DNA from 3 places in the Ruegeria jejuensis genome. Region 2 is predicted to be linked to each of the others. Evidence: riboswitches for the same ligand, from Rfam matches in the RefSeq annotation. Region 2 holds a riboswitch; each other region holds the start of a gene.
What was found. A riboswitch is a leader RNA that binds a small molecule or an ion and turns the genes downstream of it on or off. The one in region 2 is predicted to bind cobalamin.
Positions count from the first base shown of each region.

Region 1: another riboswitch for cobalamin. It lies ahead of AB1E34_RS19295 (ABC transporter substrate-binding protein); the one in region 2 lies ahead of AB1E34_RS16350 (DUF1636 family protein).
Region 3: another riboswitch for cobalamin. It lies ahead of AB1E34_RS15675 (energy-coupling factor ABC transporter permease); the one in region 2 lies ahead of AB1E34_RS16350 (DUF1636 family protein).

Region 1 covers NZ_JBGRUO010000019.1:60,110-70,288, reverse strand. The annotation lists gene AB1E34_RS19330 (DUF2059 domain-containing protein) at 1-112, opposite strand, end outside; gene AB1E34_RS19325 (DUF2059 domain-containing protein) at 112-954, opposite strand; tRNA gene AB1E34_RS19320 (tRNA-Ser) at 1,088-1,177, shown strand; gene AB1E34_RS19315 (ABC transporter permease subunit) at 2,199-3,920, opposite strand; gene AB1E34_RS19310 (ABC transporter substrate-binding protein) at 3,917-5,374, opposite strand; gene AB1E34_RS19305 (ABC transporter ATP-binding protein) at 5,388-6,173, opposite strand; gene AB1E34_RS19300 (ATP-binding cassette domain-containing protein) at 6,170-6,967, opposite strand; cobalamin riboswitch at 7,300-7,499, shown strand; gene AB1E34_RS19295 (ABC transporter substrate-binding protein) at 7,642-8,658, shown strand; gene AB1E34_RS19290 (FecCD family ABC transporter permease) at 8,655-9,707, shown strand; gene AB1E34_RS19285 (ABC transporter ATP-binding protein) at 9,704-10,179, shown strand, end outside.
Region 2 covers NZ_JBGRUO010000014.1:84,524-94,702, forward strand. The annotation lists gene AB1E34_RS16330 (winged helix-turn-helix domain-containing protein) at 1-1,102, shown strand, start outside; gene AB1E34_RS16335 (FecCD family ABC transporter permease) at 1,140-2,144, opposite strand; gene AB1E34_RS16340 (ABC transporter substrate-binding protein) at 2,155-3,102, opposite strand; gene AB1E34_RS16345 (ABC transporter ATP-binding protein) at 3,115-3,903, opposite strand; gene AB1E34_RS16350 (DUF1636 family protein) at 3,900-4,256, opposite strand; cobalamin riboswitch at 4,359-4,565, opposite strand; gene rpmD (50S ribosomal protein L30) at 4,796-4,984, opposite strand; gene rpsE (30S ribosomal protein S5) at 4,997-5,572, opposite strand; gene rplR (50S ribosomal protein L18) at 5,688-6,047, opposite strand; gene rplF (50S ribosomal protein L6) at 6,059-6,592, opposite strand; gene rpsH (30S ribosomal protein S8) at 6,604-6,996, opposite strand; gene rpsN (30S ribosomal protein S14) at 7,010-7,315, opposite strand; gene rplE (50S ribosomal protein L5) at 7,335-7,898, opposite strand; gene rplX (50S ribosomal protein L24) at 7,891-8,202, opposite strand; gene rplN (50S ribosomal protein L14) at 8,202-8,570, opposite strand; gene rpsQ (30S ribosomal protein S17) at 8,648-8,878, opposite strand; gene rpmC (50S ribosomal protein L29) at 8,883-9,089, opposite strand; gene AB1E34_RS16410 (hypothetical protein) at 9,311-9,880, opposite strand.
Region 3 covers NZ_JBGRUO010000013.1:87,316-97,494, forward strand. The annotation lists gene AB1E34_RS15645 (OpgC family protein) at 1-981, opposite strand, end outside; gene AB1E34_RS15650 (tetratricopeptide repeat protein) at 1,005-2,375, opposite strand; gene AB1E34_RS15655 (CaiB/BaiF CoA transferase family protein) at 2,557-3,741, opposite strand; gene AB1E34_RS15660 (thiamine pyrophosphate-binding protein) at 3,728-5,347, opposite strand; gene AB1E34_RS15665 (DUF302 domain-containing protein) at 5,416-5,889, opposite strand; gene cobF (precorrin-6A synthase (deacetylating)) at 5,971-6,714, opposite strand; gene AB1E34_RS15675 (energy-coupling factor ABC transporter permease) at 6,774-7,451, opposite strand; cobalamin riboswitch at 7,500-7,688, opposite strand; gene cobA (uroporphyrinogen-III C-methyltransferase) at 7,725-8,444, opposite strand; gene AB1E34_RS15685 (cobyrinic acid a,c-diamide synthase CobB) at 8,441-9,772, opposite strand; gene cobM (precorrin-4 C(11)-methyltransferase) at 9,765-10,179, opposite strand, start outside.

The sequences.
Region 1 (10,179 bases), on a different contig from region 2:
TGACAACCTCATCCAGCCGCATGGCACCGACCAACTCGTCCAGCGATTCCTCCGCCCCCGCGGGCGCCGCCAACAGCATGGCGGAGGTCAGGATTGCAGCCGCCTGACGCATTACAATTCCTGCGAGGGGCGCAGATCGGCCATGCGCGCGGCCAAGACTTCGAACCGGTTGGCCATGATCTCGTACTGAACCGCGTTGAGGAGTTCATACACCTCCTGCATCAGCGGCTGTTCCAGCGCCTCGGTATAGGCCAGCACATCCTCGTCCGAGAAATCCTGATAGGTATAGGCCGCTCCGGCCAGAGCTGAGCGTTGCAGGGCCAGCCGCAGCTCGGTTTCGTTGTTTTGCAGCATCTCGCGCAGATCGCCGGGATCAAGGCGCAGATCGACCACCCCCGCAGCGCTGGCCGCCAGCAGGAACCGGTACTGGATTTCCTGCAATGCCCGCAGCGAGCTGCCCGTGGAATCGATGGCCATGTTCATCCGCTTGAGCGTTTCGACCCGATGCGATCCGTCCGCGACCCATTGCGACACCAGCGCCTCGCCCGCGTCGCGCTTGACACTGTCATCTTCGATCATATGCGAGGCGTTTTCGGCCTCGACCAGACGCTGGCCCAGATTGCTGGCGTAAAACTCGACCGCATGGGTCAGCGCCTCGTCGCTCAGGGTCTGTTCGAGGATGTCCAGGGCGAGGCCGCGCATCACCTCGGTATCAAAAACCTCGTTGGTCAGGCGCGTCCATTCGGACCCGAACTCGCCCGGGTCGAACCCCAGCATCTCAGGGGCCGAGGACGAAGACAGCGCGATACTGTCCAGCGCTACGTCAAATCCGGTGGTTGCAAGGAATGCCTCGACCCGCGTGCGATCCGCGGCTTGCGCTGCGGGTGTCGTCCAGAGGATCAGGGCTGCGATCAGGGCCGTAAAGACCGGCGGTGTCAAAACTCGTATCAGCATGCTCTCAAGCCTAATCCATTTCCGTAAACGGGCAATCAATTTCGGGTGATAATTTCCCAGGTGTGGTTTTCGGAAATTTCTGCTTGCACCGCGCGGCGTTCCTGACTACATCCCCGCTTCACCAGACCCCCGCGGAGAGGTGCCGGAGTGGTCGAACGGGGCGGTCTCGAAAACCGTTGTGGGTGCAAGCCCACCCAGGGTTCGAATCCCTGTCTCTCCGCCACTAATCATCAGAATATCATGCGTTTTTACCTGTTTGATGCTGAGCTGAGGAACGGATGTTGGTGTTCTTCCGCGTTGAGAGTCGGCCTGCCAACGGCGTCACACGAGACGTCTAACGGCCTAGAGTACCCACCGATAACGGTTTCATCGAAGGGTTCAACAGTAAGCTCGGGGCGGGGTGATTGAACACGCTGTTTACAATTCGCGAAACTTTCGAGTCTTGTTAATGCCGTCACGCCCCAAGCGGTTCAATCACCTACTTTGAACGGTGGTTCTGACTGTCAGCTCTCGGTCTTCATGAACAGCCCCGGTCGTTAGATTTGCGAAGGCAACAGGTTTCTCGCTGATTGCGGTCACGCTGCCAACGCCCGCTGACACATGGCCAGCCAGTTGCTCTTGCTGGGGCATCAGTTCAATCACTTCATGCGCAAGCGTCAAGCAGGACGACAACCAATCATCCCTTTTGGCATCGTCGCTGAATGTTTCCCTGACTCTAGCACTGGCAAACGAAGGAGTGCCGGGCAATTCCGTTGCCAGCGCGATGTGTGGCGCAAAGGCGCCGCGAACTGTTTCTGAACTATCGAACCGACTACCAGACACCTCAACAAATGGTGTCGTTCAAGAGTCCAACAAGCGGGCGAATGCGTGCGAGCTTCAGCAAGCCGGGAATTTTCTGGGCCCCACGGTTCGAACTGGACACCTTTGCCGGAGGCAGCGTGAATGATGGCGCGACAACACCTGACCTGTCCGCGGCAGATGGGTGGATCGGCGGTTATGAATTTGGCGCCCGTATGTCGCAGCTTTTGTTTAATGCCGGGGCAAAGCGCCGTTCTGGACGCACGGGTGCAGCAACGCGCCCAAGAGATTCGGGTTGTGTCCTAACGTAAATCGGCAAGCCGTCACTTCTCGGCCCAGCGGGTTCGTGCCGGGGTAAGCCTCTGAGTGTGTCTCATTTGACCTGCGCTGAGCAGCCAGGTGGCTGCTCTGGGCTGGCTTCATTGCTGCTTGCGACTAAGCCACTGTTAGCGCCGCACCAGTGCGGCCAGTGACACGCCCAGCACCGACATCAGCGCCAATGAGGCTGCGGGGGCCAGCACCGCCAGGGGCGCGCGTTCCATGTAAGGCAGCGCGTCAGCCAGGATCAGGCCCCATTCCGGTGACGGCGGCGGCGAGCCGAGCCCGAGAAAGCCAAGCGCCGCCAGGGCAAGCGCGTTTCCCGGCAGGCGCAGCATGGCGTGGCGCATTACGGGGCCAAACACCGCAGGCAGGATTGAACGCGGAATGAGGCGCAGACGTGTGACACCCAGTATAGGTGCGATGCGGACATGGGGCTGGGATCGCGCCTCTGAAACCAGCGCGGCGGTGTGCGCCGCAAGGGGCGCCCAGGCGACCGCACACACGGCGATCAGCGCGCCGATCAGGCTTGGCCCGATTGCGGCCACAACAATCAGGGCAGCAATGGTCGGCGGCGTGGCTTTGGTGACCTCGATCAAGCCGATGGCCAGACGGGGCATCAACCCCATAGCCAGTCCGATGATCAGCGAGACCAGCGTCACGACCAGTGCCATTCCGATGGTCGCGACCGCGCCATGTGCAATACGTGCGAGCACATCCCGACCAAGGCCATCAGCTCCCAGCGGCAAAGACAGGCTTGGGGGTTGCAATCGAATGTATAGTGATGTGAACGGGTCGCGCGGCAGACCCAGAACGATCATCAAAAGAAGGATAAGCACAACCGCGCAAGGCACCAGCCAGAGCCGACGATCCCGCGTTGGTTGTTCGAGTTCGGGCACCGGCAGCGCACCTATGCCAAGCGCGCGACCCAGCAGGGCGACCCGGATCAGGTTGGCGATCACTCCGATCAGCAGCGCATTGACCAGCAGGATCAGGATTCCGGCCTGGAGCGCCGGAAGGTCCTGCGCCGAGGCCGCCCCAAGAACTGCCCGACCAAGGCCAGGGATCGAGAAGACCTGTTCAACGGCGATGGCACCACCTGTCATCGCCACGATAACCATGCCAATCTGCGGCATCAGCGCAGGCAGGCTGCGACGCATAACAGCCCGCGCGATTTTACCGCGCGAAAACCCCGCCATGGCCCATGTCGCGATCCAACGCTCCTGGAATGTCGCGGAAATCGCATTTGAAATAAGCCGTCCCAGATACCCGCCCGCCGGCAGGCCCAGAGCAAAGGCCGGCAACACGACATGCACCACATCACCCCAACCATAGGGGGGAAACCAGCCAAGCCAGACCGAGAACATAACCAGCAGCAAAGCCGACAGCAGGAACTCGGGCAGTGCGGTCAGCGTCGCTGCGACGATGCCGGATGTCCGGGTATCACGCCCGTGCAAACCGCGCCGCATCGTGGGCCAGCAGACCAAAAAGGCAATCGCGCTGGCAACCGTAAAGGCCGCCGCCATCAGGATCAATGACACACCGAAGGCATTGAGCATGTCCGACAGAACGGGGGCGCCGGAAATCCACGAGGTCCCCAGATCGCCATGCAAGAGCCCCGCAGCCCAGGCCTTGAGGTGCTCAACCGGCCCGAGCGCCAGTCCAAGCCGCTCACGAATGGCCGCCAGCGCTTCGGGCGTCGGGTTCTGCTCGCCCATCCGCGCCCGCAGAATGCTGAGCGCGGGATCTTTGTTCGAGATCCAGGGCAGCAAGGCCACCAGAACCATCACACCAACCAATGTCACCCCGCGCGAAAGCGCGGGGGTCAGACGATCCAGCGTTTGGATCATTTGGTCAGCGTGGTGTGTTCCGTGATCAGCCTGCGCTCGCGCGGGTCGCGTTGCGCTCCGGACACGTTAGCGGCCTCACCTTGAATGATGCGCCCATGCAGCATCGGAACGGCTGCACCACTTGCCAGAATGGCGGCCTCAGCGGCGATGATGGCCTCGCGGCGCTCCACACCGGGCTCGATTGCGGCTGCGGCCTCAAGGGCGGCGTCGACTGCCGGGTCGCAAAGCTGCGAGATGTTGAACGAGCCTTCGCACCCGAAATCACTGACCATGTAGGACACCGGATCACCGCTATCGAGCACGGTGGCACGTGACAGAATAATGAGGTCGAAATTACCAGCCAGCATGTCGGCCTCGATATTGGCGTATTCGCGGACATCCTGAGTGACGTCGAAACCCGCCTCGCCCAGCATTTGGGCGACCAGTACGGCGACTTCGGGCAATTCGGCCCGGTCAGTATAGGTGCCAAGCGTGATCTTGGTGCCTTCAGGGGCCTTGGCTTGGACGTGATCGATCGGCGTTCGCAAGGGGTTCGCCCAGGGTAGCGCCGGGCCGAACAGACCGCGCGCGACGTCGGCCCGCCCTTCATAAACGGTCCGGACGATAGCGTCGCGGTCAATCGCATCACGTACCGCGCTGCGCAGGGCGGGATCGGTCAGCGGGCCCTTCTTGGAGTTCACGTAGAGCGTATTGGTGCGCGGCATCGGGACTTCGTGAATCAGAGCCGGGTCGATCAGCGCAGCCTGGCTGACCGGAACGGTTTCGACCACCTGCGCGGTACCGGTGCGCAACGCGGCCCCTCGCGCGGTGCCATCGCCTACATAGTCGGCATCGATGCCCGCTAGCTTGGCACGCTCACCCCAATAGTCGTCGAACCGATCCAGATGCGCGCTCGTCACGCCGTTGATTTCCGTCAGAACAAACGGGCCGGTCCCTGCTCCGGTCGGTGTCACGACACCTTTTTCGCCATAGGCTTTTTCAGCCAGAATCGCGAGCTGCGGGCTGGAGAGACGATTGGGTACCAAAGGATCGACGGCCTCGGTGCGAACGATCACGGCATTGCCATCGACCTCAACCGCCATCTCGACCCCATCAAGAATGCGCGGCTTGGGCGCGGCCTGCGTTGCCGCCAACAACGCGGCTGCGACCTGCTCCGGGGTCAGATCGGTGCCATCGTGAAACTTGACGCCGGACCTGATCACAAACCGCCACGTATGATCGTCAATTCGGCTCCATTCGGTTGCCAGCAAGGGCTGCGGTTCACCGTCGGCGTTCAGGCGGATCAGTGTTTCCGCAGTGGACCAGCGGGACAACTTGAAGGCGTCGTCGGATAACGGGCTCAACCCCGAGCGCGGCGGTTGCAGCATTGCGACACCGATGCGCGGGTCTTCGGCATGCGCAGCGCCTGCGAGGCTCAGGCCGACGAGCGCGGCGCTTAGAAGGGTAGATTTCATTGGGGGTCCTTTCTTATGCCGCGGCGATCATCGGCGGTGCGGCGTTTAACAATTCTTGCGTATGCGGGTGGTGCGGGTCGCGCAGCAGGTCGCGGGTGGGTCGATCTTCGACTATGCGGCCCTCTTGCATGACCAGTATCCGCTGGCACAGTTCAGCCAAAATGGAGATGTCATGTGACACCATAAGGAAGCCTGTGCCTTGATCTGTGGAAAGGTCTTTCAGCACGCGCGCCACCTGGGCGCGGATGGTCATATCCAGCCCACTGACCGGCTCGTCCGCCAGCAGGAATACAGGGCGCATCGCAATGGCACGGGCAATCGCTACGCGTTGCGCCTGCCCGCCAGACAACTCGCCCGGTCGGCGCGAAAGGAAACGGTGATCCAGGCCAATGCTGGCGAGCGCCTGTTTTGCGAGTTGTTCGGGGTTCCGGTCGATATGCAGGCGCAGCAACGGTTCGGTCACGAGTTGTAAGACCGTCATGCGCGGCTCCAGCGATCCCGCCGGATCCTGCGGAATATACTGCACCATGCGCCGATACCAGCGCAGCGACGCGACTGAACCTGGCAGGACGGCGCGCCCGTCACAAAAGATCTGCCCGGCCTGCGGGGCTTCAAGCGCAAGAAGGCATCGCAGCAGGCTGGACTTTCCAGAGCCGGACACGCCAACCAGACCGACTCGGTCGCCTGCGTCGAGATCGAAGGAGACTTCGTGCAGCGCGGGCGCCGGCGGTGTCTTACGCCAAAACCCGCGCGGCGCCGGATACGCAAGCGACAGGTTACCTATCGACAGGAAGGTCATCCGTACAACCTCTCGCAGGCGATGCCGCAGTTTCTGGCTGAGGCGATCAACTCACGCGTATGCGCGTGCTGAGGATCGGTCACGAGCCGTTGCATCGGTGCGTCCTCGACGATGCGCCCTGCCTCGATGACAAGGGCGCGGTCACATAGATGCGCGGCTGCGTGAAGGTCATGGGTAATCAGCAACAGGCCCGGCCCGCCGGGGGCTTGGGTGACGTCGCGCAAAAGCCTCAGGATCTGAGCCTGCGTCACCACATCCAGCGCCGAGGTGGGTTCGTCCCCGATGATTGTCTGAGCCTTGCAGGCGACGGCCATCGCAATACAAACCCGCTGTCGCTGACCGCCCGACAATTCGGGAGAACACCGCCGCGCGATCTGCTCAGGCTCGGGCATGCCGACCCGCGCCAGAAGGTCGATGCTTGCTCGGCGCGCGTCCGCGGCACCCAAACCTGATTTTCGCAGCGGTTGTTCAAGCTGATAACCGATGGTTGTCAACGGGTTGAGCGCCGCCTGCGTATCCTGCATCACCATCGCCGGCCGTGCTGATGCGGGCCGCGAGAGGGCCGGCGTGCGGGTGACATCAACACCGCCAACGTCGATCCGCCCGGTGATCTCGGCCTGCGGCGGAAGCAGGCCCAGAGCGGCCCGTGCCGTCATGGACTTGCCGGATCCGGATTGGCCCAGCAGGGCAACCCGCTGACCCGGTTCAAGCACAAGATCGATACCGTTCAGGATCGATTGCCCATTCAGAGAAACCGTTAATCGGTCAATGGACAGGCAAGGGGAAAGCGCCACGATTTCACACAGAATCTGGTTCAGATTTACCTGTGATAGTATAACGTATCAGCAAGCTCAAGTGGCAGAATCGCTGGTAATTGACCCTCTGATGCGATCTTGGGTTTGATGTATCTTGTGCTTATTGGCGCTGCCCGGGCCGTAAGACCTAAGCCGACAAGAAGCGGTTTAGGCCTTGCCAAGTTGCATAGCTGACGATCCGCCGATACTTGTCGCTCAACAAGGGCCCAAAAGCTTCGTTGCGGCGTGCCAAAAGGGGCAGCGTTGCGCTAGCAGAATTGACGACTGACCATCTTTGGATGATTTCGAATCTTGACGATACAGCCCTGAGATGTCATGCGCGGTTTGTCGGTGTCCATTCGGACCTAACAGGGAATTCGCCATATGGGTCAGACCCATATGAACCGAAACTGCCCCCGCAACTGTAGGCGGTGAGCCAGCTCTGAACATACCACTGGGCCAAACGGTCTGGGAAGGTCAGGGCCAGCTAAGATCCGTCAGTCAGGAGACCTGCCGACGTAAACCTGAACCACCGGGCGGGGTTGCTCGGGAAAGGATCGTGATGCGACTGACACCTTTGTGCCGTGCATGGATTAGTGCACTTGCCTGCCCGGTTGCTGGCCTTTTTCTTTCTGTTTTCAAACCCCGGCATCGGATTTACCGGAGCCAAGACAATGACATCCAAATTCATCACCCTGACCGCGCTGGCCGCTGTGCTGAGCGCACCGGCCTTTGCGGATAAGACCAGCTATCCGCTGACCATTGAGAATTGCGGCCACACGCTGACCTTCGACAAGGCACCCGACAGCACCGTGACCATCGGGCAGTCCACGACCGAAATCCTGTATCTGCTGGGCCAGCAGGACAAACTCTCGGGCACCTCGGTCTGGTTCAACCCGGTCCTGCCCGAGTTCAAAGAGATCAACGACAAGATCGAACGTCTGGCCGATAATGATCCCAGCTTTGAAAGCGTCGTTGGCAAGAAACCCCAACTGGTCACAGTCATGTATGAATGGCATGTGGGAGCCGAAGGGATCGTCGCCACGCGCGAGATGTTTCACGATGTGAACGTGCCCACCTATGTGATGCCCACCGATTGCGCGGCCAAGGATAACTCGGTTGGGGTCGATGGCACACGGTCGGAACTGTTCTCGACCCAGCAATTGTACACCAGCATCGAACAGCTTGCCGAAATCTATGATGCTCAGGATGCGGGTGCCGCGCTGGTAGACGATCTGAAAACCCGCGAGGAACAGGCCATCGCCAAGGCCGCAGGCCTGAACCTGCCAGAGGGGTCCTCGGCGCTGTTCTGGTTCTCGTCGGCGGATATGGAGTCAGACCCTTATGTCGCCGGTCAGCAGGGCGTTCCTGCTTACATGATGGACAAGCTGGGTGTCGATAATGTGGTTACCTCGGGCGAGGAATGGCCGCTTGTGGGCTGGGAAACCATCGCCAAGGCTGATCCGACCTTCATTGTGATTGCCGAAATGGACCGCCGCCGTTTCCCGGCGGACGACGTCGAGAAAAAGCGCGCATTCCTTATGAGCGACCCGGTCGCCAAGGAAATGACCGCCGTCAAGGAAGGCCGGATCATCACCATCGACGCCCATGCCATGAGCCCGACCGTCCGCGCCATCTATGCATTGGAGCAGATCGCGGATGAACTGCCTGCTTTTGGTCTGACCCAATGACGGCAATTGATCGGCCACTTGCGCGCCGGTCGCTGTGGCACTGGGGGCTGGTCGTGCCCCCGGTGCTTCTGGCCGCGCTGTTGTTCGGGGCCGCTTTGGGGGAAACCAGTATTCCACCCGGCGTGGTACTGAAGGTGCTGGCCAACAAACTGTTTGATGCGGGCTATCCCGTCGACAAGATCGACGAGGGCATCATCTGGAATTACCGCATGTCGCGCGCGGTTGTGGCCGCCTGCTGCGGCGCGGGGCTGGCCCTGTCCGGCGTGATCTTGCAGGCGCTGCTGCGCAATGCGCTGGCCGATCCCTATCTTCTGGGCATCTCGGCGGGGGCCTCAACCGGAGCCGTCGCCGTCACCGTGCTGGGGCTGGGCGGCGGGCTGATCTCGCTGTCTGCAGGCGCGTTCATGGGTTCCCTGCTGGCCTTCGCTTTTGTCGCGCTGCTCGCCCATGCTGCGGGCGGCGGTGTCGGCCTGCGCGCGGCGGGGGTCATCGTTTTGGCCGGGATCGCCGGGTCGCAAATGTTCAACGCATTGACCGCCTTTCTGATCACCAAATCCGCCAATGCGGAACAGGCCCGCGCCATCATGTTCTGGTTGCTGGGCAATATGTCCGGTGTGCGCTGGCCTGACGTTGCCAGCGCGCTGCCCGCTGCAATGTTTGGCATCGTGGCCTGCCTGTGGAACACCCGCGCTCTGGATGCGTTCACCTTTGGTGCAGACAGCGCCGCCTCGCTGGGTATCGCTGTGAAGCGCGTGCAACTGACCCTGATCGGTATCGCCGCGCTGGTAACCGCCGCCATGGTTTCAGTTGTCGGGGCCATCGGCTTTGTCGGCCTTGTGATCCCGCACGCCATGCGCTTTGTGGTCGGCCACCGGCATGGCCGGTTGGTGCCCGCCTCGGCGCTCGCCGGAGCCGTCTTCCTTATCTTCGCGGATGTCATCTCACGCATGATCATCCCCGGACAGGTTTTGCCTATCGGGGTCGTCACCGCCCTGGTCGGCGCGCCCGTGTTTGCCCTGATCCTGATCGGCGGGAGAACGTCGCCATGATCCTGTCGTGCCAAAACCTCGGCTGGGAGACGCGCGGGAAACCCATCGTCAGCGATATTTCCTTGACCGTGAACGAAGGCGAAAAGCTGGGGCTGATCGGGCCAAACGGGTCGGGCAAATCCACTTTGCTGCGTATGCTTGCGGGCATCCGCACGCCCTCCAGAGGTTCCGTGCATCTGGGTGGCCAGAGCATGGCCGGGATGCGCCAGCGCGAGATCGCGCAAAGATTGGCGCTGGTTGAGCAACATGCCGACACTGCCGACCGCATCACCGTACGCGATGCGGTCGAATTGGGCCGCACCCCCTGGCTGTCGGCGTTGCGGGGCTGGGGCGCTCAGGATGATGCGATTGTTGCGCAGGCGCTGGCCGATGTGGACCTGTCGGGCTTTGGGCACCGACACTGGCACACGCTGTCCGGCGGCGAACGGCAGCGGGTTCATATCGCCCGCGCGCTGGCGCAGCAGCCGCAAAT
Region 2 (10,179 bases):
CGCTCTGATCCAGCGGCTGGGCTTTGTGCAGGTGGACAGCATCAACACGGTCGCCCGTGCCCATGACATGATTCTTTATGCCCGCCGCCCGGCCTACCGCCCGGCGCATCTCAAGCGGCTTTATGAGCGCGACCGGCAATTGTTCGAACACTGGACCCATGATGCGGCGATCATTCCGATGGAGTTCTATCCGCAGTGGCATCTGAAGTTTCGCCGCGACGCCGAAGCGTTGAAATCCCGCTGGCAGGCCGCGCGGCGCGACGGCTATGAGCAGCAGTTCCAGGAGGTTCTGTCCCATATCCGCGATCATGGACCGGCCTGCTCCTCTGATGTGGGCAAGGATGAGCGCAAGGGCTCGGGCGGCTGGTGGGACTGGCACCCATCTAAGACGGCGCTGGAGTATCTCTGGCGATCAGGCGTGTTGACGGTGATCGGGCGCGACGGGTTCCGAAAACGCTATGACCTGACCGAGCGGGTGATCGAGACACATCTCTACCCCGGCGCGATGGAGTGCGACGAATCCGCCACCGTTGACTGGCTATGCAATGCGGCGCTGGACCGGCTGGGCTTTGCCACCTCGGGTGAGTTGGCCGCGTTCTGGGACATCGCGACACCGGCGGAAGCAAAAGCCTGGTGCGCCCGGGCAGAGCAGGCCGGAGACATCGAGACGGTCGAAATCGAATGCGCGGATGGCGCGCTACGGCGTGTCTTTGCGCGGCCCGGGACGGGGGTGAGCGCGCCCGATGCACTGTCGGGACGGATGCGCGTCCTGTCCCCGTTCGACCCGGCCCTGCGCGACCGCAAACGGTGCGAGCGGCTGTTCGGGTTTCACTACCGGATCGAAGTCTTCGTGCCCGCCGCCAAACGCAAATACGGCTACTATGTCTTTCCGCTGCTGGAAGGCAACCGGCTGGTCGGGCGGCTCGATATGAAGGCCGCCCGCGAGCGCGGCACACTTGAGGTGCGCGCCCTCTGGCCGGAAAGCGGCATCCGCTGGACCAAAGGCCGGATGCGCAGGCTTGAAGCCGAGCTGGACCGCGTGTGTCGCTTCACTGATCTGGACCGCGTGGTCTTTCACGACAATTGGTTGCGAGAGAGTTAGGCGGCGATCCTGGCCTTTCTCAGAGTGCTCGCATCCGTTATCTCCGGGTTCTCGCCGTTCTGAACAGCAACAGGAAAACGAAAACCGAACCGATTGAGGTGGTGACGATCCCGACAGGCAATTCCTGTGGTGCCAACAGCAGCCTGCTGAGGATATCCGAACCGGTCAGCAATGCCGCGCCCACCAGCGCAGCCGTTGGCAATAGCTGGCTGTGCAGCGGTCCGGCGATCCCGCGCGCAATATGGGGGACCATCAGGCCCACAAAACCGATGACACCAGCGACCGAGACAAATACAGCCGTGGCAAGGGCGGCAGCGAAAAACATGCTGAATCTCAGCCCCTGCACCGGCACGCCCAGGGTCGAAGCGGTCAGGTCTCCGGTCAGCAACGCATCCAGCCAGCGGCTTCGGTACAGTGAATAGCTGAGGATCAGCAATAGCCCGGCGCAGACGAGCGGGAAGGTTTCCCACCGGGCCAGACCCAATCCGCCCAGCATCCAGAAAATGACTGAATGCGCCGCCCGACTGTCGCCCGCGAAAATCAGGTAATTGGTGATGGCCGAGAACAGGAAGGACACGGCAAGCCCGGCAAGGATTAGCTTTTCCGGCGCGCTGGTCCGCAACCCGTGAACCAGTGCCAGAACGATGCCCGATGCAACAAGCCCACCGCAAAAGGCAGCCAATGGCAAGGTCCAAAACCCCAGAACATCTCCGGTCACGGTGATGACAAACACCGCCCCGGCGGCGGCCCCCGAAGACAGGCCAAACAGGAACGGGTCAGCCAAATCATTGCGCGTCGTGGTTTGCAGGACCACGCCGACGATCCCCAGACCGGCCCCAATGACCGCAGCAAACAGGGCGCGGGGCAGTCGCAGGTCGAAGACGATCCGATGCATCGCGGACATCTCGCCCTCGGCCAGCCCGGTTCCCAGCAGAACCGCCCCAACGGTGTCGGACAGAGGGATAGTTGTGGTGCCATAGATGGTTGAAACCAGCAAAAGGGCGGCCAGAACGACCGCCCCCAGCAGAAGTGTCAGGCCCATCCGGCCCATGTCAGTTGAGGACCGGATGCATGGCCTGCGCCATTTTCGAGATCGCGTCGATATTCGCGGGTCCCGGTGTCAACTCTTCATAGCGCAACCCGATCCAACGTTCATTCTTCACCGCATCGGTTTGCGACATTACAGGGTGTTCCTGCAGGAACTTGAACGTATCTGCCGCACCATTGCCGGTCTGATAATCCAGCAGCACCAGAAACTCCGGATTTGCCGCTGCGACCGCTTCCCAGGAACTCCGACCCCAGCTTGTGTCCATGTCGTGGGTGACATTCTCTCCCCCTGCTGCGGCGATCATCGCATTCGGGATGGCAAACTTGCCCGCCGTAAAGGGTGCGTCCGCCGGGCCATCCAGCAGAAATACACGGGGCTTTGGCAGATCAGCCGTTTGTGTCTGGATTGCTGTCAGGTCCTCTTTCCAGCCGGAGACCAGAGCCTCGGCCTTGTCCTCGACATGCATGACCTTGCCCAGTCTCAGGACATCATCAAACAGAAGGTCCATGCTGGCCTCTGGGCGGTCCTTGTCCAGATGGACACAGCTTTCCGTCAGGATCATGGTCTTGATGCCGAATGGCTTCAGCGTATCCGGCGTCACATCGCCGCCCGGCTTCATGCCATAATACCAGCCCGCGAAGAACAGGTCGGGTTCAACGGCAACCAGATTCTCAACCGTCGGGTATTTCGGCGCAAGCTCCGGGATATCGCCGCGCAGCGTGTTAAATTCCGGGCTGGTCTTGTACCACCCGGTGATCCCGGTCAGCCCGACGATCTTGTCCTGCAACCCCAGCGCAAAGGCCATGTCGGTCATGTTCATGTCATGTACGACCAACCGCTCGGGCTGGGTTTCAAACACCAGAGGTTCACCGCAATTGTCGACGGTGACCTCGTGGGCAGACGCGCCGCTTGCCATGGCTGCGGCCAGCACCACGGACCAGATATGTTTCATCGGGAAATACTCCTAGGATTGGGTTGAAACAGCTGTTTTCCGGATATCCAGCGCCGGGATCACGCGGCCTTCATGATGAAAACACAGGTAATCGACGCCAAAGGTTTCGCGCACATGCTGAGGGGTCAGTACATCGCTCACCGCGCCAAAACCGGTCAGTCGGGTGGATTTCATCAGCGCGACATGGGTGGCGAATTCCGGGATCATCACCAGATCATGGACGATCATCACCACGGTGATGCCCAACTCGGCAACCAGCGACAGCATCCGCCCCTTGGCGTCGGGATCTAGATGGTTGGTCGGCTCATCCAGAAACAGCAGCGACGGGTTTTGTGCCAGGGCACGGGCGATGTGTGCGCGCTGACGCTCCCCGCCTGAGAGCTGAACCATACGCTTCCCGGCCAGCGCGCCGAGTCCCGTCATGTCCAGAATACGGGTTAGTTCGCTGGCATGTTCTTCGGTCGAGCGATCCGCCCGGATCGGAATCTGCCCCAGCGCGACGTAATCCCGCAGCGTCAGGCGACCGTCCGGTAGTTCTTGCTGGCTGACCACTGCGATCATCCGGGCACGGTCTTTGGCTGAAAGCTCTTTCAGTCTGCGCCCTTTGATCCACACATCCCCAAAGGCCAGCCCTTCGGCGCCACAGAGCATGTTCAGCAAGGTGGTCTTGCCGGCTCCGTTTGGACCCGCAATCGCAAGAATGGCGCCTTCGTGCAATTCGAAAGATACGCCCTGCAGCAGAGCCTCACCATTCAACGCGTGGTATTCCAGATCCTTGGCGATCAGAAAGGCGGTTGTCATGACGGCGCCTCCTGTGCAATCCGGGGCATCCGCGACAGGGTTTTGGTCAAGAGCGGGCGCGGGCGATCGGTGGCGTTGGTCCAGCCATCCGGGCTTTGACGGTATTGCTCGGCAAATTGCGCCAGCGCGTCGATGTCTTGCGCGGTCTGGATGTCGCCAAACAGGTACTGCGCCTTGTTGTTGGCCTGGAACCCGACCGTCGCCGGGCGATCGCAGCCAGCCATACAGTCGATAGCGCGGATCGCAAAACCCTTTGGCAGCCTGTTCGCCAACATGTCCCGCATGGAGCCGACCGACGGGCCACCCTTGCAGGTCTCGCAGATCAGAAGGAAGTGGTCAGCTGTGTCCGGCATTGCCCGCTCCGCTTGTGCCCAAGCGCAGACGGAAGGTGCCGGTCATGTACACACGTTGCAAACGTGCCATCAAAGCCTCCTTCCAGGACGCCCCGCCCCGGGTTGGTTGAACATGTGATGGCAGGTCTCCTGACTTGCGGGTCATTGCTCGGCCATCCTTCCCGGCCATATGACCAGTGGCTGATTGGCTTTGCTCACCACTTACAGTTGCGGGGGCAGTCACGGACTTGGCACTACTTGGTGGACCTCACCGTATTCCCTTTTAATCCCTTGGGTGCACCATAGGGAACCATCTGGGGACTGAGTGCCCGAGGCCACGAGATGTGTCAATACGCGCTAAACATTTCGACATCTCGAATTGCTCGTGTGGAAAGACAGCTGACGTGTGCTCGGTCCCGGCCCTGCTGGATCGGATTTGGGAGTGATATGTCAGAAAATCGTCCTAAAAAATCAAACCCCTGCCGAGAGAAACTCGGCAGGGGTTCGTTTTATGCCCCAAGGGCGTTCCTGTATTGCTAGACGGGGGTTAACCCCACCTATCAATCGCGTTCTTCGATGATCTCAACCAGATGCGGGATCTTGTTGACCATACCACGGACCGAAGGAGTATCCTCCAGTTCGCGGGTCTTGTGCATCTTGTTCAGGCCCAGGCCAACCAGTGTTGCGCGCTGGTCTGCGGGGCGGCGGATCGGGGAACCGATCTGCTTGACGACGATGGTTTTTGCCATGTTTCCGTCTCCTTACGCTTCAGCGGCTTCAGAGGCAGCAGCCGGTGCTTCGTCCCGCTTGGGCAGGATGTCGGCAACCTTCTTGCCACGACGCTGCGCAACCGAACGGGGGCTCTGCTCTTTCTGCAGGCCGTCCATGGTGGCGCGGATCATGTTATAGGGGTTCTGCGAGCCAACCGACTTGGACACAACGTCCTTGACGCCCAGCATCTCGAACACGGCACGCATCGGACCACCGGCGATGATACCAGTACCTTCAGGCGCGGTCCGCATGACCACTTTACCGGCGCCGTGACGGCCTTCGATATCGTGGTGCAGGGTGCGACCCTCGCGCAGTTGCACGCGGATCATCTGGCGCTTGGCCTGCTCGGTTGCCTTGCGGATGGCCTCGGGCACTTCTTTTGCTTTACCCTTGCCAAAGCCGACACGGCCTTTCTGATCGCCGACAACCACCAGAGCGGCGAAGCCAAAGCGCTTACCACCTTTTACGGTTTTCGACACACGGTTGATCGCAACCAGGCGATCTGCAAATTCCGGAGTTTCGTCGCGGTCACGACCACGGCCCCGGCGATTATCACGTTCTGCCATTTTGGCATCCCTTTCATAAGTGGTGCTAGCGGCACCGTTTGTTCAATCCAAGTGAGCCCCGACTGTCGCCGAGGCCCCCGGATCATCGGGGCGATTCGAAAACCGCCCGCAAGTCTTAGATCTTCAGACCACCTTCACGCGCAGCATCGGCCAGAGCCTTCACCTTGCCGTGGAACAGGAAGCCGCCACGATCGAAATAGGCCTCTTCGACGCCTGCCTTCTTGGCACGCTCGGCGATGGCCGCGCCCACTTTGGTGGCCGCTTCGACGTTGTTCTTGCCGACCAGACCCAGGTCTTTTTCCAGGGTCGAGGCCGAGGCCAGGGTCACGCCACGTACGTCGTCGATCAACTGAACAGAGATGTTCTTGTTCGACCGGTGCACGGACAGACGCGGGCGACCCGCGTTGACCTTGCGAAGTTTGTTCCGAACGCGCAGGCGGCGCTTCAGAAACAGGGTTCTTTTGCTGTTTGCCATTGTTTGCGTCCTTACTTCTTCTTGCCTTCCTTGCGGAAGATGAACTCGCCCTTGTAGCGAATGCCTTTACCCTTGTAGGGCTCAGGCTTGCGCCAAGCACGGATTTCCGCGGCGACCTGACCGACCTGCTGTTCGTCGATCCCTTCGACGGTGATTTCGGTCTGCTTCGGAGCAGTGATGGTCACGCCCTCCGGAGCGACGTAGTCAACGTCGTGGCTCAGGCCCAGGTTCAGCTTCAGGGTGTTGCCCTGCATCTGCGCCCGGTAACCCACACCCTGGATCTCAAGCTCTTTCTTGAAACCCTGGGTCACACCGGTCACCAGGTTGGCAACCACGGTGCGGGACATGCCCCACTGCTGACGTGCGCGCTTGGATTTGCCACGCGGCACGATGGTGACGACATTATCCTCGACGTTGAGGGTCACATCGTCGGTCGCGGTGAAGCTGCGGGTGCCCTTGGGGCCCTTCACTTCGATGGTCTGACCCGACACAGCGGCGGACACGCCACTGGGCAGCTCGACCGGTTTCTTACCAATACGAGACATTGCAGACCTCCTTAGAAGACGGTGCAGAGCACTTCGCCGCCAACGTTGTTGGAGCGTGCGTTCTGGTCCGACATCACACCTTTCGGAGTGCTGACAATCGACACGCCCAGACCCTGACGGACCTGCGGGATGTCATTGACGCCCATGTACACGCGACGACCGGGCTTCGAGACCCGCTTCAGTTCGCGAATGACAGGGGTGCCTTCGTAGTATTTCAGGCTGATTTCGATGGCCGGATGACCGTTGGTGCCGGTCGTCTTTTCATAGCCACGGATGTAGCCCTCATCCGCCAGCACGTCCAAAACCCAACCGCGCAGCTTGGAGGCCGGGGTGGAAACGGTGGACTTGCCGCGCATTTGCGCGTTGCGGATACGGGTGAGCATATCGCCGATAGGATCGTTCATATCTGTCTCTCCCTTACCAGCTCGATTTCACCATGCCGGGGATCTGACCAGCAGAGCCCAGCTCGCGCAGCGCAATACGGCTGACCTTGAGCTTACGATAGTAAGCGTGGGGACGGCCGGTGAGCTGGCAGCGGTTGTGCAGACGGGTTGCCGAGCTGTTGCGCGGCAGTTTCGCCAGTTTCAGACGCGCTTTGAAACGCTCTTCCATCGGCTTGCTTTCGTCATTCGCGATCTCTTTGAGCTCGGCGCGTTTGGCAGCATATTTGGCCACCAGGCGCTCGCGCTTCTTCTCGCGTTCGATCATGCTTTTCTTAGCCATGTCTTTTCCTTCCCGCGCTTCAGCTGTTGAAGGGCATGTTGAATGCTTTCAACAATGCCTTTGCTTCAGCGTCGGTTTTCGCTGTGGTGCCAATTACGATGTCCAGACCCCAGGCCTCATCGACCTTGTCGAAATCGATCTCGGGGAACACGATGTGCTCTTTGATGCCCATGGCATAGTTGCCACGACCGTCGAAAGAGGTGCCCGAAACGCCGCGGAAGTCACGGATGCGGGGCATCGCGATGGTGATCAGGCGATCCAGGAAATCGTACATGCGGTCACCGCGCAGGGTCACTTTCGCACCCAGCGGCATGTCCTCACGAACGCGGAAGCCGGCGATCGACTTTTTCGCTTTGGTGATCACGGCCTGCTGACCCGCAATTGCGGTCAGGTCTGCTTGCGCCGACTTGGCTTTCTTGCTGTCTTTGACCGCTTCGGCACCGCAGCCGATGTTCAGAACGATCTTGTCCAGCTTGGGGATCATCATCTCGTTCTTGTAGCCAAACTCTTCTTTCAGAGCGGCACGGATGGTGTCCTTGTAAGCGGACTTGAGGCGCGGGGTATAGGTTGCGTTATCAAGCATCGATCACGTCCCCCGTGGTCTTGGCGAAACGCACCTTCTTGTCACCTTCCATGCGGAAGCCAACGCGGGTCGGTTTGCCGTTTGCATCAAGATAGGCCAGGTTGCTCAGCTCGATCGGCAGGGCCTTGGGCAGGCGGCCGCCTTGTTCGCTCTGGGACTGACGGGTGTGGCGGATGGCGATGTTCAGGCCATCGACAACGGCTTTGCCGGCTTTCGGGTCAACGGAGGCGATGGTGCCTTCCTTGCCCTTGTCCTTGCCGGAGAGCACGACGACCTTGTCGCCTTTTTTGAGTTTCGCAGCCATCAGAGCACCTCCGGAGCCAGCGAGATGATCTTCATGAAATTCTTGCCGCGCAGCTCGCGAACAACGGGGCCAAAGATACGGGTACCGACCGGCTCGTTGTTGTTGTTGAGGATGACGGCAGCGTTGCGATCGAAACGGATCGCGGTGCCGTCTTCGCGACGGACTTCCTTGGCGGTGCGTACGACGACGGCCTTGCGGACGTCCCCTTTCTTCACGCGGCCGCGCGGGATGGCTTCCTTCACCGAGACGACGATGACGTCGCCGACGGAGGCGTATTTACGCTTGGAACCACCCAGGACCTTGATGCACTGAACTCGGCGGGCGCCGGAGTTGTCAGCGACATCCAGATTGGTCTGCATCTGGATCATGTGGTTTCTCCCGACCTGTGGGGGCTGGTCTTGTTAGATCCCCCAGGGTTTCGACTAAAAGGAAAAGTCCTGGGGGCTCACGCCTCCAGAACTTCCCAACGTTTGGTTTTCGATTTCGGCGCGCATTCGATGATGCGGACCGAGTCACCTACCTTGAAGGTGTTCTTCTCATCGTGCGCCCGGTATTTCTTGGACTTACGAATGGTCTTTTTCAGAACCGGATGCGTGAAGCGGCGCTCCACCGAGACGGTTACGGTCTGTGCGTTGGCGTCGCTGGTTACGGTGCCTGTAAGGATACGCTTGGGCATCTGATTACTCCTCGGATGCCGCGGCAGCGGCCTTTTCATTCAGAATGGTCTTCACGCGCGCAGCGTTGCGGCGGGCCGCCTTGATGCCAGCGGTGTTTTCCATCTGGCCGGTGGCCTGCTGAAAGCGCAGGTTGAAGCTTTCTTTTTTCAGATTGGCCAGGTCCTCGCGGAGCTGGTCCGGCGTCTTGTCACGCAGTTCGTTGGCGTTCATCGCCCTCTTCCTTTTCTCAAAACACCAGAAGGCCCCGAATTGCCCGGGTGACCTTGGGCCTGGTGGATGAATGATAAAAACGAATCCCCCGACAAAGCCGGGGGAGCCGCAAGATGCCGCTCTATAGGGGGTTCGGGTGTGGGTGGCAAGGGAAAGTTTTGGCCCCGCGAAACTATCTACGTCCCGACGCCGCACTCGCTTGGAATATCACCAAACTGAGCTCACTTCTTGGTCGCCAATTCCACCTTCGCAATCGACAGGTCAGCATAGGATATGCTCAGCAAGTCGATCACTTTGTCGCCCTTGGTAAGCCGGAAAACCCCGGGCCGAACGAACGTACTCTTATAACCAGCCTGCCGAAATGCCTCTTCCAATCGCGGCAGGAACACTGGCACTACATCACCTTTTGGCGAAAACTGGAAAACACATTCGTTGTATTTTCCACTAGAGAAAACGGACGTGTTTTTGCTCCCCCAAAAGCTGACACTCATATTGAGGTCTGTACCAGATTGCGTCAGCGGAGATTCACCTTTGACCTGACCAAGCACTACACTGCGCGAACGGTGTGATGAAAAGTGTTTCACAAACCCCGCCTGCTCCAATGCGGCAAGGCTACCTGTTCCACTATCAAGGTTTTTTTTGCACTGCTCGAACGCGACTGGAAAATACTTGTCCAGCCCAACTGAAAAATTCGCGCGGTCGCGCGATACTTCTTCGGGACTACGGGTGGGCGTACATGCCGCAATCAGGAAGACGCACACCATCGAAGCGGTTGTAAGTAATTTTCTCACCGAACCCTCATTTTGTTGGCAGAAGTCGTAAAGATGCGCGCGCCAGAACACAGCGCGTCACTCTATCGGGGGTTGACTACCTTGAGGATTTCCGAATGTACAGGCAGAAGAGTTCAGCCCTTAAAATCTACGCCACTCGTCCGTAAAAAAAACGATTTCTAACCACGCAGGCCATTCGCAACGCCGGCCTTCCCAGGCATCCCACTACAGGACCGCCCACGGAGCTGGCGGAAATACTCAATCAAAGCGGGAGTTGAAAGCGAAGTTTATCGTTTTCTAGATGCGACGGGAACAACGCG
Region 3 (10,179 bases), on a different contig from region 2:
TCCGGTTCCGGTTGCGACCAGTCGGTGGCCCTTGTCGCCTGCGACGACCCAGCCCAGATAGGCCAGCGCAAGGAAATGCATGTAGCGGAACAGGCCGAAATCGGTCTTGTCGCGGAATTCCTTTGTCAGCGGCCAGACCTCACGGATTGCATCCCCGACCTGGCCGTTCCAGGCATCAACCCACAGGAACACTTTCCAGGACCCGAACGGTGCGGACAGAACCAGAAACAGCGCGCTGATCCAGATCAGCACCTTCGAGACGGGCGGGGCCGGAATCCAGCCGCGCATGAAGGCAAAGCCTGTGAAGAACAAGAGTTGCCAGCCGAACGGGTTGAAGAACCATTGCCGGTCCGACCAGGGCTCGGCGGGCAGGGCCAGCACACCGGTCTGTGCGACGGCCCAGATGCTGACCGAGGTCAGCGCGGCGGCCCAGAAGCTGATCCGGTGCAGTGCCATGAAGAGCGGCATCATCGCCAGCACCACCAGATACATGGGCAGGATGTCGAAATAGTTCGGGACATAGGTAAGGGTGAATAGCCCCACCAGCTGCGAGGTCGGGTCCCTGAAGAAGTGCTGCAGGTTCAGGGAATTGATGTAACTCTTTTCAAACGCTCCGGAATTATCCAGCGCGGCCATCGACATCGCCACGAAGAAGAACAGAGCGATATGCGCCCAGTAGACTTGCCAGATGCGAAATGCCACCCGCGCGGTGCCCATCCACCAGCCCTTGCGCAGGAAGGCCCCGCCAAAGGCGATGGCCGAGGCCATGCCCGAGCAGAAGACAAAGATCTCGGTGGCGTCGGAGAATCCGAATCGAGCCGGAATCCATCTGGCCCAAGGGTCGCCGGGAATATGGGCGATGAGGATGATGAACATCGCGATCCCGCGATAGAAGTCCAGCCTCGGGTCGCGGGTACGCGCGGGTGTTTCCGCACGGTCCTGAACCATCGCAAAATCGGAAGCGGGCGAAATCGTCGCCATACTCTTTGGATCCTTCCAGGTCGTTATTCGGCGGGCACGCTTTGCGCGTCCGCGCCACCCCGACCAGCCGCGATCAATGCGCGACGCGCCAGGGCATAATTGTCTTCGCCACCCGCGCGCTTGGCCTGCCGGTCGTCGAGGATATGTTCAACAGCGTCCAGTCGCCCGGCGCGCAGACCGGAATCGATGGTGAGGCGTTCAAACACATCCCGCTGGGCATGTGAACCACCTGCGAGGTGCATTTTGTCGCGGGCTGTCAACAGGTTATCGAAGGCTTCGCCATAGCGGCCCTCGCCAAAGGCACAAAGCCCGTTGGCCGCCGCAACACCCGGATCGGCCATGCGGCGCGAAACATCGCAGTCGCTGCGCTGCGCGTCGGCGTGAATGCGTGCCAGCATGCGCGCGCTGGCGTCGCCGCGCTCGGTGCCGGTCAGGGCAAGCAAATAGTGCAGATCGGCAAAGATCAGGCAGCCATCCTCGGTCCGTGTGGCGCTCAGATCGGCCAGTTCATCCCAGCGATTGCCGACATTGACGCCCTCCAACTCCAGTCGCATCAAGAGCGAAGTCGCATTCGAGATATCGCGGTAATCGTCGGTACGGTCCTTGCGGATCTCGGCATCATACAACTCCATCACCCGATCCACTTGCCCCAGGTCGAGATGCATCAGCGCCTTGTGCCACCACACATGATAGCGGAAATTGTTGCAATGCGCCCAGGCGGACTCGCGGCCCGACAGCCATTCCAGCCCGGTCTTGGCATTGCCCGTCATGTCATGCACATGCGCCACAGCGTGTAGACCCCAGGCATCGTCGGATACCATCCACAGCGCCTGGCGACCTGCGATCTCGGCCTTTTCATAAGCGCCGGTTTCTTCCAGCGAAAACGCGTGGCAGCCCAGCAGGTACCCACGCCCGGCATGGTCGGGGGCATAGGCGGGCATCACCCGTTCGATCGAGCGGCGCATGCCTTCGGAATCGCCTAGCACAAAGCGGCACGCATGGCTGAGTTTCATCGCGAGCGTATCGTCAGGATGATCGCGCAGCACTGCCTCGAAGGTCTGCACGGCTTCGATCTGGTTGCGGTTCAGCCACAGCCGCAGCGCCTCGACATATTTCTGCTCGCGCAAAGTGATTGAGCCATGCCGCGCGGCATCTTCGGCAAGGGTCAGCGCCTCGGCGGCGGTTGCCATCAGTTCGCGGCGTCCCAGCAGCGACAGGAACATCCCCTTGACCGCATGACCGAGCGCAAAATCGGGCTCCAGCGTCAAGACCTTGCCCAGATGCTCGGGGGTGACCGCCGCATGCGCCAGGAAGCCCAGAAGAACGCCATCCCATGCCTCGGCGCTGTCCGCGCGTGTCAGGCTGTTCATCTGTCCAAAAACGTCTTGTTTCATGCCGGGGTCCACTGTGTAATTTTTCGTAAGGCTACCATTGCCTTAGCAAACTCTATTCATCGCCTGTAACAGTATCGACCTTGCTCGCGAATTGGTGAAACGACGTGTGCCAAAAACGCGAAAAAATCCGCCGATAAGGCGGCATGTTTCAGCCGAACGCCGCCAAAACAGGCAATGTGTTTCAATCGTCGAAGGGTGTGTCGCTGCGTAACACTTGATTGGTATCGGCATCGAAGACCGGCGGCGCGCGGCGATAAGTGACCGGGGTGCGGGACAGTTTCAGCGGATTGCCAATCAGATCAACGGGGCCAGGCCCGGCTGGCAATGTCAGACGCATGTCGCGGGCCGCCACCTGATCGGTGGCAAAGACCTGATCAAGCGTCTGCACCGGACCGACCGGAACCTTGACCGCCTCCAGCCCCGCGATCACCTCGGCGCTGCTGTGCTGGCGCAGCGCAGGCCGGAGAACGGCGTTCAGTGAGTCGCGATGCTCCAGACGTTGGGGGTTGGTAGCGAATCGCGGATCTTCGGGCAGCTCGGGATGGTCGATGAAGGCGCAGAAGCGTCGGAACTGGGAATCGTTGCCGACCGCCAGAATCACGTGGCCGTCAGCGGTTTCATACACCTCGTAGGGCACGATATTGGGGTGCCCGTTGCCGCGCCTTTGGGGCGCTTCACCCGTGGTCAGATAGTTCACGCCTTCGTTGATCAGCCAGGCGATCTGCGAATCCACCAGCGCGATGTCGATCTGCTGGCCCTCGCCGGTGCGCTCCTTGTGGCGCAGGGCGGCCAGAATACCCACGGTGGCGTACATACCGCACATCACATCCGCGATGCCGACGCCCACTTTCATCGGGCGGCCCTCGGGATCGCCGGTCAGCGACATGATGCCGCCATAGCCCTGTGCCATCAGGTCATAACCCGGCTTCGAGGCGTTGGGGCCGGTCTGTCCGAAACCCGATATGGAACAATAGACAAGCCCCGGCAGTTCAGGCGAGAGCGTGGCATAATCCAGTCCGTATTTTGCCAGCCCGCCGGGTTTGAAATTCTCGATCAGGATATCGGCCTCAGCCGCCAGCCGCCTGATGGTGGTCTGCCCTTCGGAGGTGGTGATATCAACGGCCACAGATTTCTTGTTGCGGTTGGCGGCCATGAAATAAGCGCTGAGATCGCTGGGATTGCCATCGGCATCCTTGGCATAGGGCGGGCCCCATTGCCGCGTATCATCTCCGCCCGTTGCGGGGTTTTCGATCTTGAGCACGCTGGCCCCCAGATCACCCAGCAGCTGCGTGCAGGTTGGCCCGGCCAGAATGCGGCTGAGGTCCAGAACCTTGACCCCGCTCAATGCGCCTTCAGATACGGCCATCATAACCCTCGCGCTCAATCTCGGCTGCGATCACGGTGAAGCGGTCGGCGTTTTGCGCCGCCTCAAGCGCGGCGCGCAGTTCCGCGCGGTTGCGCACGGTATGGCCGTTGCCGCCAAAGGCGCGCCCGATGGCTGCGAAATCATGGTGTCCGAAATCCACGCCCCGGTTTGTCATCTGCCGCCCCCGCTGTTTCAACTCGATCAAAGCGAGGCTGGCATCCACGAAGACCAGAAAAATCGGGTTGCCGCCGAGTTCTGCGGCGGTCGAAAGCTCTCCGGCCACCATCAGAAAGCCAGCATCGCCGGAAAAGCTGATCACGTGTCGGTCCGGTTCGGCGAGTTTCAACCCGATCGCCATGGGCACCGCGCAACCCATCGTGCACAGCGCCGAGGACTGGATCAGCCCGCGCGGTTCGCAGCAGCCCCACATCTGGCTGAGCAGGATGCGATGCGCCCCGCTATCGGCGGTGGCCAGCGTCGTGTCCGGCAAGGTGGCGCAGGTCTCGGCAATCACAGCTGCCGGTCCCCATTCGTCATCGGCGGGGAAGGCCGCAGCCAGCGCGTGTCGGGCCGCATCGGGTTCATTCCCGGGCCATGTCGGGCGTGCCGGGATGCCCTTGGCAAGGACCTCCAGCGTGGCGGCGGTGTCGGCTACGAGGTTCACCCCGGCCTGATGCATATAGTGATCGTTGGGCACCGCCGCGATATCAATGACATTCTGCGTGGCCGGGTCCCAGATCTCGCGCCAGCCGGGGCGCATCTCGATCGGGTCATAGCCGATGCAAAGCACCAGATCCGCACCTTGCACCAAGGGCACAAGATGGCTGTCGGCCAGCGGCGACAGGCCCGCGCCGCCCAGGCAAAGCGGATGGTCTTCGGGGATCACGCCCTTGGCCTTGTAGCTGGTCACGAAGGGAATGCCGAAATGTTCCAGAAAGGCACGGGTCACGCAGGCAGACCCGTCATAAAGCACATCCAGCCCGATGATCGCGATGGGCCGCTCGCTGCTCGTCAGCCATTTGCGCGCCTGTTCCACCTCGGTGCCGCAGGGAGCAACCGGGGCTGCGGGCGCAAGGCGGCGCAGGCGCGAGGGGGTGACCTGCGCATCAGCGACCGAGATCGGCACGTCGATATGGACCGGGCCGCAGCGCTGTTGCATTGCCAGCGACACCGCCTTGTCGGCCACGGTATCGGCGCCTTTGGCGGTCATCCGGAACGTGCCCTTGGTGATCGGGCGGAACACCTCCTGGTGGTCCATCACCTGATGAGTGTAGGTCAGCGCCTCATCGGCATCGACGCAGCCGGTCAGCACGATCATCGGCACCCGGTCCTGCTGCGCGTTGGCGACCACGTTGATCCCATTCATCGCGCCTGGCCCCAGTGTGGCAAGCAGGATGGCAGGCGCGCCGTCTCGGTGATGTACCGCCTCGCCCATGAAGCCCGCCGCATTCTCGTGCTTGGCCAGATGGAAGGTGATCCCGGCCTTTTCCAGCGCATCGACCAGCGTCAGCACTTCGCCCCCCGGCATCCCAAACGCGTGGCGGCATCCCGCCTCGTAAAGCCTGCGGGCCAGAAGGTCAGCGGCGCGAATGGTCTGGTTCTGCATCGAGGGGTCTCCGAACAAACTTTGAGCGGAGATTGCGCGTTGCGCGCCCGGAGGCAAGTGGAATCACGTCACTGTGACGTCGCAGCAGACTTGGCGATGGTGTCAAAGCGGCCATCCAGCTCTTGTCCGATGGCCTGCAATTCGCTGCCACCCTCTGCATAGGGAGCAAAGACAAAGGACGGTGTTTTGTAGGACAGCGTGGCCGTCCCGTCCGCATTTTCGGTCACATAGAGCCGGATCGGCGCTTCGATCATCGCCGCGGTCGAGGTGTTCAGGACGCGCACCGCAAAATCGTTATTGAAGACCCCAATGACGCGATTTCCGGGTATGGTGATGCCGCGCGACGCTGCCGCCTTGGTTGGCCCGGCCTGGGTCACGACGATCAGCCCGTTCTCTTTCACCGCAGCTTTTACATCATCGACAAGCTGGTCGTAGGATTTGCCGGTCGGCAGCACCGCCCATCCCTCGCGCGCAGCCATATCTTTTGCATGAGCTATGGTGGCTGCCCCCAGCGCGACAACAAGACAAGCGATTCTGAGCATGGCATTCTCCCGATCTGTCTCGCCTTGATGCCATGTTACGGGGGCGGGCGGAATCACAATTCCGTGGATCGGACCTCCGGCTCAGCCCGTGCGCTTGCGCAGCAGATAGATATCCATGATCCAGCTATGCTCGGCGCGGGCTGCGGCGCGGGTGTCGATGATCTGCCGGGACACCTCATGCAGCGGGCCATGGATCAGAATCTGTTCCTGCATCCCGACAAACGCGCCCCACCAGATGTCATAGCGGTCGGGATCGAGTGATTGAAACGAGCATTCACCGTCCAGCATGACGGCGACAGAGGTGACCGGATCGGGCCAACCCTCGTCGCGGATGCGGCGTCCGGTTGTGACGATATAGGGCGCGCCCAACTCGTTGATCGGGATTGCGTGGGCGGCGGTCAGCGCCTGAATGGCGGTGATGCCGGGAATGACCCGGATTGCCGGTTTCGGGTCCAGCCGATCCGCGATGCGCAGCGAACTGTCATAGAGCGAGGGATCCCCCCAGATCAGCAGAGCGACGCGCTTTGCGTCCTTGTGGCGCGCGATGGCCTCCTGCCAGCGCCGCGCGATGGCGTCATGCCATTCCTCGACCCCTTGCAGATAACCGTCATCCGCCCGACGTTTGGGGATGTCGAAATGGGCCAGCGGCGGCGGTGTGGCGCTTAGATCATTGATGATCTGCTCGCGCAGCCCAGCCAGATCCTCTTTGCCGCTTCCTTTGCGCGGGATCAGGATCAGATCCGCGTCACAGATCGCGCGCGCGCCCTCGCGGGTCACGTGATCCGGGTTGCCAGTGCCGATGCCGATCAGGAAAAGCTCTTGCATAACAGACAATGGCTCCGGCCTGTGTCGAGCCGGAGCCATCCTTTGCAGATTAGATTGGATCAGGCCGCGTGATAGAGGCGCGGGGTCACCAGGCCGGAACCCTTCATACCCTTCAGCGACTTGGCACCGGCCAGAACCGCAAGGTCAAAGACCGGCTCGATCAGCACGACCAGCATATAGGCCAGACCAAAGCTGCCAACGGCGGCCATGTTCTCGGCGCCGAATCCCTGACCGTAGAAGGCCCAGAAGGCGACCCAGGCGATCACGCCGCCCTGATAGGCTGCCGAGAGCTTCAGAACATCCGTGTAGCCCAGATCGACATAGGCGACGTTCTTCGGCAGCGCGCGCTTGGCCAGCGCATGGATACCAAAGAGCGGCACCAGCAATGTGGTAATGTTCACGAAATACATCGGCACGTCGCTAGGCGCGAAGAGCAGGCCCTGAATGGCCAGGCCAGCGGCCAGACCAACCGCAGCGGGCGCGACGCCCAGAATCAGCAGCAATGTGGTGCCCAGAATGAAGTGGACCTCAGAGATACCGACCGGGAAATGCGGCAGCACCTCGAAGAAGATAAAGACGCTCAGCGTGGCGGCGATGGAGCGCGCAATGAACGAGGTCGCGGCGCGTTCTTTCAGATCGTCTGCGATCAGTTTCAGAGAATACCCAGCGGCAGCGGCTGCTGTACCGTAGGCGAAAATCATTTTTGCGCCATGCACGACGCCCGGTTCGATATGCATTTACTGTCTCCTTCCCGCCATCCCCGGCGGATACGCGTGCCGGTTGTCCGGCTGTTTCCAATCACGGCAGGTTTCCTGACTCACGGATCGTCACAAGCGAGGGCCTTCCCGGCGATATGCCAGTGGCGATTGCCACGCTTGCTTCCCGATTACAGTTGCGGGGGCAGTCGGGGATTTGCACCCCATTCCCTTTTCCCCGGGCCTTGCGGCCCGAGCACCGTAACCGCACTCTTGTCTTGCCAGCCCCAATTGCGTCAACCCCAAAAGCGGCATTCATTCGTCGGCGAGCGGCCCATAAAGGATTAACGCTGGCGCGGTGCCGATTTCAGCGGCGAGTTTTTCCGATAACGCCCCCATCGTCGTCCGATGCAGCGCCTGATCCGGGGTCGAGACGGATTCAGCCAGCAATGCAGGCGTGTCCAGTGGCAGGCCGTTCGCGTGCAGCGCTTCGACCAGTAGCGGAAAGGTACGCTTGCCCATGAAAATCACCGTGGTGGCCATCGGGTCGGCCAGTGCGGATAGATTCAGATCTTCGGGCAGCTTGCCGCTCACATCATGGCCGGTGACGAATTGGACCCGCCGGGCGGTCAAACGCCGGGTCAACGGGATGCCCGCCGCTGCCGCTGCCGCGCAGGCGGATGGAATGCCGGGGATGATTTCGTATCCGATCCCGGCCTCGCGCAGGGCCACCAGCTCTTCCTCCAAGCGTCCGAACATGCCGCCATCGCCGGATTTCAGTCGCACGACGCGGGCGCCGGTCTGCGCATACTCCACCAGCAGGCGGCTCACATGGTCCTGTTTGGGCGAGGGGCGACCGGCCCGCTTGCCCACCCCCACCAGATCGGCCTCCTCGCGCGCATGGCTCAGGATCGGGCCGCTGCTTAGGTCGTCGAACAGAACCGCGTCGGCCTGTTGCAGCCGGTCCACCGCCTTGAGGGTCAGCAGCTCGGGGTCACCGGGGCCGGAACCGACAAAAGACACAAACCCGCTCATGAGCGCGCCTCGGCGATCAGGTGAAAGAATGTGCCCGTCACATTGCCGCGCAGCGACCCGGTTTGCGGGCCTTCCACACCTTCGGCATCGACCACGCGGGCCAGCGGCGCATCGGGCTGTTCGACAATCGAGGAATAGTGGAACTCATGCCCGCGTAAGACGGCTCCGGCTTCAAAACCGGGCATTGGCGCGGTCAGAGTGGCCTTGCGGTAGCCAAGATTGAACTTGCGCTTCTCATAAGAGGTCACCAGCCCGAGCAACCCCGCCATCTCGTGTCGGTTGCCCTCCTTGTCGATCAGCGCCTCACCCAATGCCATGTAGCCCCCGCACTCGCCGTGTACCGGTTTGGTTTCGGCATGTCTGCGCAGGCCGGTCAGATAGATCTGCGCCCCCGCAAGCCTGCCCGCATGCAGTTCCGGGTAGCCGCCGGGCAACCAGACCAGATCGGCATCTGTTGCCGGGGCCTCGTCACCCAACGGCGAGAATGGCAGAATCTCCGCCCCTGCCGCACGCCATCCTTCCAGCAGATGCGGGTAGGTGAAGGAAAACGCAGCATCGCGGGCCAAGGCGATCCGTTGCGCCGGAGGACGCGGCAGCGCGGCTGACGATGGCCCCTTGGGGCTTGAGGAAGACGCGGCCCCCTTGATCGCCTCCAGATCGACATGTTCGCGCAAAAACGCCGCATAGCCCGCGATGGCGCTTTCCAGGTCGGGATGCTCCACTGCCTGGATCAGACCCAGATGCCGTTCGGGCAGCGTCAGGTCGCCCCGGCGCGGCAGCACGCCCAGAACCGGCAGGCCCGCGCGCTCCATGCCCAGCCGCGTCAGACGTTCGTGGCGCGGGCTGGCGCAGCGGTTCAGGATCACACCGGCAAAGGGCAGGTCCGGGTTATACATCCGAAATCCCAGCGCCGTGGCCGCCGCCGATTGCGCCTGACCGCCCACATCCAGCACCAGCACAACCGGCCAGCCCATACGCAACGCGGTCTCGGCGCTGGTGCCGTGGCCGGTCTCTCCGGGCTTTGCCACCCCGTCGAACAACCCCATGGAGCCTTCGGCCACCACTATGTCGGCCCCCGCCACCTGCGCCGCGATGCCGCCCAGCAGCGTCTCGTCCATTGCCCATGTATCGAGGTTTAAAGACGCGCGTTTCGCCGCCGCCAGATGAAAGGCCGGGTCGATATAATCCGGCCCGCTCTTGAACGGCTGCACTGCCAGACCGTCTTCGGCCAGCGCCCTGAGCAGTCCCAGCATCACCGTGGTCTTGCCGGTCCCCGATGAGGGCGCCGAGATCAGCAGGCCGGGAGGGTTTGTCATCGCCTCAGTCATCCCCGTGGCTCCAGCTGGACCACGGGCTTTCGGCGCTTTGCGGTCGGTAGCGGCGGTCATAGGTCTTGGAGTAAAGGCAGCTTTCGTCAAAGCCTTCGCCTGCCAAAGCCGGGCCGACCAGAATGAGCGCGGTGCGTGAGATACTGTCGTCCAGCGCCGCCTTGAGGGTACCCAGCGTGGCGCGGATGATCCGCTCATCGGGCCAGCTAGCGCGGTAGACCACCGCCACCGGGCAATCCGCGCCATAAGCGGGGGTCAGATCCGCTATCACCGTGTCGAGATTGCCGATCGACAGGTGAATGGCCAGCGTCGCCCCGGTGCGGGCGAAGTTTTCCAGCGTCTCGCCCTCGGGCATGGACGAGGCGCGCCCCGGCGTGCGGGTCAGCACCACCGATTGCGCCAGGCCG